2 regions of the Bacillus yunxiaonensis genome follow, and region 1 is predicted to be linked to the other one. Evidence: riboswitches for the same ligand, from Rfam matches in the RefSeq annotation. Region 1 holds a riboswitch; the other holds the start of a gene.

The links. Region 1 has a riboswitch for cyclic di-AMP ahead of WAX78_RS17440 (hypothetical protein). Riboswitches for the same ligand answer to the same signal wherever they lie in the genome.
Region 2: it holds a riboswitch for cyclic di-AMP, as region 1 does, so the genes downstream of both, kdpA (potassium-transporting ATPase subunit KdpA) here and WAX78_RS17440 (hypothetical protein) in region 1, are expected to answer to the same signal.

What each region holds. Positions count from the first base shown of each region.
Region 1 covers NZ_JBAWSV010000006.1:14,572-17,748, forward strand. The annotation lists gene thiD (bifunctional hydroxymethylpyrimidine kinase/phosphomethylpyrimidine kinase) at 1-727, shown strand, start outside; cyclic di-AMP (ydaO/yuaA leader) riboswitch at 821-967, shown strand; gene WAX78_RS17440 (hypothetical protein) at 1,061-1,462, shown strand; gene WAX78_RS17445 (hypothetical protein) at 1,480-1,716, shown strand; cyclic di-AMP (ydaO/yuaA leader) riboswitch at 1,957-2,100, shown strand; gene WAX78_RS17450 (signal peptide protein) at 2,198-2,299, shown strand; gene kdpF (K(+)-transporting ATPase subunit F) at 2,299-2,379, shown strand; gene kdpA (potassium-transporting ATPase subunit KdpA) at 2,399-3,177, shown strand, end outside.
Region 2 covers NZ_JBAWSV010000004.1:463,488-466,664, forward strand. The annotation lists gene WAX78_RS14540 (MFS transporter) at 1-165, shown strand, start outside; gene WAX78_RS14545 (DUF3995 domain-containing protein) at 474-902, shown strand; cyclic di-AMP (ydaO/yuaA leader) riboswitch at 1,035-1,174, shown strand; gene kdpA (potassium-transporting ATPase subunit KdpA) at 1,298-2,965, shown strand; gene WAX78_RS14555 (DUF445 domain-containing protein) at 3,161-3,177, shown strand, end outside.

The sequences.
Region 1 (3,177 bases):
GCTCGGTGTGTACGGAATGACAGCAATTACAGCGATTACTGCACAAAATACACTTGGTGTACAAGGAGTGTATCCTGTTCCAGTAGAAGGTATTCAAGAACAGTTACATTCAATCGGTGTCGATTTAACGCCAGATGCAGTGAAACTTGGTATGTTATTTAGCAGTGAAATTATTAAAATTGTAGCTGAAAACATTAAATCATTTTCATGGAATAATATTGTGCTAGATCCTGTTATGATTGCAAAAGGCGGAGCATCTTTACTACAACAAGAAGCTGTTGCGGCATTAAAAGAACATCTGTTGCCGCTTGCAACGGTAATTACTCCAAATGTTCCTGAAGCTGAAGTATTAACAGGGATGAAGATTCATACAATTGAAGATAGTAAAGAAGCTGCGAAAGTACTGCATAATTTAGGCGCGAAGTTTGTTGTTATGAAGGGCGGACATGCGGCGTATCAAGGAAATGAAGTAATAGATTTATTGTTTGATGGCAATGAATTTATGGAGTACAGAAGCGAACGTATTGATTCAGCACAAACACACGGAAGCGGATGTACATTTGCCGCAGCTGTAACGGCAGGACTAGCAAAAGGTTATGAAATTGAAGAAGCAGTTCGTGAAGCGAAGTGTTTTATTAGTATAGCAATTGAAGACGAACTGAACATTGGAAGCGGGCATGGACCGACGAATCATTTTGCTTATGGACGTAAAAATGTAAATGTATAAATATGTATTTTTCGAAGAAGCCAGTTGAAAAAACTGGCTTTTTTCTTGTTTACTTTTTCCAAAATTAGGAGTACTATATCAGCCAGAATCTATTTTTCTAGAACGCTAAATCCAGAGTCTGGAGCGGAGGAACCAATTTTGTGCATTGTCACTAGGGGTGAATCTTTCTTAGAGAAAGTAGGGCTACTCTCAAAGTCCGAATCCGACAGCTAACTCCGTAAGCGTATTGAGAGAGGATGATGCAAATGAATACATCAATTCATCGGTCCGACTAGTATAAAAGAATTTTAATAACATAATTTAAAATTCTTTTATGCGGGGAGGATGAAATACATGGATGAGGAAAAAGAGTACACACTCATTTGTGTAGGAGAAGCGGAAAAAATTAAGAGTTTACAAAGTTTAGCGCCTTTACAAAGTAAAATAATCATTTTCACAGAGAATGAGCATATGGTTAATGAAGTGAAAGCTTGTGGATTTCAGCAAGCGTATTGCTGTCCAAATGATGCAAGAATGATTGTGAAAATGTGTAAAGGAATTAAAAAAGTAATTTTGCTAGGAGATGAATTATCCACAATTAGTTTCTTTGCAGAGCGTATTCGCTTTTCTTTTTATGCGCCTATTACAGTTGTCACGCGAAATAAACAATATCCAAAGCACCTCTATGAAACGATAGGAGTTAAATTAGTGGTGTTTACAACTTGTGATAACATTTCGTTTTTGATTTTAGAGTAGGAGCGGAGGAAACGAATATGAAAATATTCCTTTGTCGTGATTTAGCAACGCGCTGGGCTCTATCGTTAGAACGAGTACATGAGCTAGTTGAATATGATCCACTCTTTCCGAAGCCATCTGTAATTCTTCCACCAGAAGATATTTGTTTATATTTAGAGCAAGACATTATCGAATATGAGAAACAACATACGGAATTAGTGCAAGTATATGTTAGAGGTCGTAATTTACGTTCTTTTTTTCATGATTTAGATTAAGTGTTTAGAAGGTTATCTCATGTATTGAGATAACCTTCTTGTTTTAAATTTGCAAAAGAACGTCTATTTTACGAAAAAAGAAGAAAACAAAAGAAAAAAGATGATAAAAGAGTATTTCTTATTAATGTAAGCGTTTAACAGATCTTATATTTTCATATTTTAGCTATTTCACCTCTTTACAAGTAAAATTTAGAGGAGTATATTTACATTCATAAATTGTTCATAAAATTTCCAAAAAACAACCTGATATCGCTGAGTCCAGAAATGGAGCGGGGGAACCAATTTTGTGCATTGTCACTTGGGGTGAATCTTTCATTACGAAAGTAGGGCTACTCTTTAGGCCCGAATCCGACAGCTAACCTCGTAAGCGTTTGGAGAGGAGGTTTACTTTTGTGTTGTTCATTTTTGAACACTGAGTAGATCCTCAGTGTTCTTTTTTATGCTTTTAATGGTAAAATTTTACATTTAGTGAGGGATGAATATGTTAGATATCGCTATGATAGGGATTTTAATCGTGTTAGTTGGATCAATGATTGGTCTTGCAAGATGGTCGGATAATGTTGTGAAGGAAGGGAAGAAGTAATGAGTATTGCAGTATTTATTATTGTTGCCGCACTTACTGTGTACTTAGTTTATGCGTTATTAAATCCAGAAAAGTTTTAATTAGGGGGAAGCGTTTATTATGGTTTGGATTGCAGTTTTGATCACAATGATATTATTTGTTCTTGTTGCAAAACCAATGGGGATTTATTTAGAGAAGGCGTTCCAAGGGAATCGTAAATTAGACAAAATATTTGGCCCTGTTGAAAAAATCATCTTCAAAATCTCGGGTATTAAACCTTATAACCAGAGTTGGAAGCAATACGCACTATCATTAGTTGCTCTTAATGGTTTTATGATTGTTGTCGTATATTTCATCTTTCGATTACAGGGAGTATTGCCATTAAATCCAGCTCATGTTAAAGGTATGGAACCTACGCTTGCCTTTAATACGGCTATTAGTTTTATGGCAGATACAAATTTACAGCATTATAGCGGTGAAAATGGTTTATCATACTTGTCGCAATTAATCGCGATTACATTTTTAATGTTTACAGCGCCAGCAACAACATTAGCGCTTGTAATGGCTTTTATAAGAGGATTAGCAGGTAAGGAGCTTGGGAACTTCTTCGTAGATTTTACACGCGCTTTAACAAGGGTTTTTCTTCCAATTGCTTTTGTGACAGCGTTGATCTTCGTTGCTCTAGGTGTACCGCAAACGTTGGACGGAGCAGTTACAGCTCATACAATTGAAGGGGCAAAACAAAGTATATTACGCGGTCCAGTTGCTTCTTTCGTTTCTATTAAGGAATTAGGGAACAATGGGGGAGGGTTTTTCGGAGCAAATTCGGCACATCCATTTGAAAATCCAAGTCAAATAAGTAACATTTTACAAATGATGCTAATGATGCTGTTACCAAC
Region 2 (3,177 bases), on a different contig from region 1:
TCTCTTTATAGCTCAATGCGATTTGTAGGAGTAGCCGCAGGCCCTCCGGTATTTGCTGTATTAATGAAAGGGCCTGATAATTATATATTTTATCTGTCAGTTTTTTTAGCATTTGTAGGATCTTTATTATCTCTACTATGCATTAAACCAAAAAACGCCCAATAAAAATACAAATTTTAAAGATTACATTTCATAATAAAGAAGGAAGCATAAGTTTACGTAAAGTTATGTTTCCTTTTTTTGGTACATACGCTACTGATCGAAGGGGATAAATATAAAGTGAAACTTCCATCAGTGGGGGGCTCTTCATCCCCCACTGATGGAAAGCTCTCACCAATCGGGCTCTTATTGCCCAAAAGTAGTGGGATAAATTTTACACTTGTACATATTGAATAAAGGAAATAGGAGGTAAGTTACTAAAAGTTAGAGAAATTATGGAGGAGAAAGAATGATGCAAGTAGGGGGAATATATAATGACATCATTTTTAATCATTCTAGGTGCTGGTATCCTTGCATTCATCAGCATTATTCATATGTATTGGGCATGTGGTGGAACTTGGGGAAGTAAGGTTGTCCTTCCGATGAAAAAAGATAGCGGAGAATATGCTTTTGTTCCGCGGAAAATAGGGACTTTTTTAGTGGCACTTGCCATTCTATGTTTTGCTGTGATTCTATTAGCACAGAGTGGATACTTGTCTTTTTGGAATCCGAGTCGTTACACAAAATGGGGATGTATGATTCTAGCGGGAATTTTCTTTTTACGTGCAGTTGGTGATAGGAAGTATGTTGGGATCTTTAAAAAGGTAAAGGGAACAAAATTTTCATTGTATGATACATTGTTATACAGTCCGCTTTGTTTGTATATTACGCTTTGTTTTGTAGTGGCAGTTTATGGTCGTTAGTATGCGGAAGGAAACCTTTCATCAATAAGGGGTTCCCTTTTTAATTTATTTAATAGTTTGTCTTTTTTGTATTTTCTCTCTTTACAATAAGAATTTAGAGGAGTATATTATCAAACAAATAGCAAATTTTAGAACCGAATATCGCTTAATCCACTTAGGAGCGGGGGAACCAATTTTGTGCATTGTCACTTGGGGTGAATCCTTTTTAGGTAGGGCTACTCTCAAGGCCCGAATCCGACAGCTAACCTCGTCAGCGTTTTGAGAGGGGGGACTTGTGTGTAAAAACACTAGGTGCAACCTAGTGTTTTCTTTTATTCTATCGATGGTAAAATTTTACAAAACATTAATGCGTATAATAGAAAATAAATGTAGGAGAAACAGAGGGGAGAAAAAGGATGAATTGGCTTACAAGTCTAATTACAATTTGTCTATTTGTAGTAGTAGCAAAACCAATGGGAGATTATATATATAATGTTTTTCAGCAAAAGGGACCATTTCAAGAGGTATTTGGTCCATTGGAAAAATTTTTGTTTAAAGTCGCAGGAATTAAAGGATATCGTCAAAGCTGGAAGCATTATTTGTTTTGCTTAATCATAACAAATTTGTTTTTTATCCTTGTTGTGTATTCCATATTTCGGTTACAGGGGATGCTGCCATTAAATCCAAACCATTTTTCAGGAATGGAGCCGACATTAGCATTCCATACAGCTATCACGTTTATGACAAATGCAAATCTACAACATTATGGGGGCGAAAGTAATTTATCTTATTTCTCTCAAATGGCTGGGGTAACGTTTATGATGTTTGCAGCACCTGCAACTTCAATGGCGATTGGCATTACGTTTATTCGTATCTTAGCAGGTAAAAAAATTGGTAACTTCTTTGTTGATTTTGTTCAATCTATTACAAGAGTATTATTACCAATTTCGTTTGTAACATCGCTAATTTTTCTGGCGCTAGGCACACCACAAACACTAGATTCTACGATTATCGCAAAAACGTTGGAAGGGTCAGAACAGGCAATTCCTCGTGGACCAGTAGCGTCTTTACTTTCTATTAAAGAACTTGGAGAAAATGGCGGAGGCTTTTTCGGAACAGTTTCAGCACATCCTTTTGAAAATCCAAATATGATTAGTAATGTACTCCAGATGATGCTGCAAATGTTAATTCCAATGGCATTTCCTTTTGTATACGGAAGAATGGTTGGTAATCGGAAACAAGGACGGATGCTTTTTGTATCGATGTTGATTTTGTTTATCATTGGATTTTCTATACTTGCCATATCTGAATTGAAAGGGAATCCACTGTTAAATCAAATTGGTATAGACAGTTCTCAAGGAAATATGGAAGGGAAAGAAATGCGTCTTGGTGTTATATCTTCTGCTTTATATGCAACTGTTACAAGCGCTTCAGGGACAGGGGGTGTAAATACAACACATGATACGTTAACACCAATTGGAGGAATGGTTCCGCTTGTAAATATGCTTCTAGGAACTGTATTTGGCGGGATTGGAATTGGATTTATGAATGTAATCATGTATGCGATGATAGCAGTATTTTTAGCTGGATTAATGATAGGACGTACACCGGAGTTTCTGAATAAAAAACTAGAAGGAAAAGAGATGAAATTAATTGCTATTACAATTATATCCCAGCCACTACTCATTCTTGGAGCCGCAGCAATTGCCTTTTCAACACATTTTGGAACAGATGCAATTTCGAATCCCGGTTTTCACGGTCTAACACAAGTCATATATGAATATACATCGTCTGCTGTAAATAATGGCTCTGGATTTGAAGGATTAAATGATAATACACCATATTGGAATATTTCAACAGGCCTTGTCATGTATATTGGTCGTTATTTCAGTATCATTACGATGCTTGCCGTCGCAGTTGGACTGAAAAAGAAAAAAACTGTACCCGAAACCATTGGTACGTTCCAACCTGATAATCGCTTGTTTGGAGGAGTCTTACTTGGTACGATATTTGTAGTAGGTGCTTTAACATTTTTACCAGTACTTGTACTTGGACCAATTGCTGAATTGTTAACAATATCATGAAGTTGTAAAACGAGAGGCGTATAAGCCTCTCGTTTTTAATATGAAATTCTTTGTTATTTTTAATGTGGTTTATTATAGTATATATATATGCTTTTGTTGAAGGAAATTTGGAATCTATACACAAAGGTCTAAATGATTCAATGAATTTACAAATTGAATGGTTTACTTTACATAATAAGAGGATGTGGAAATACAATGTCATTACAGTCAAA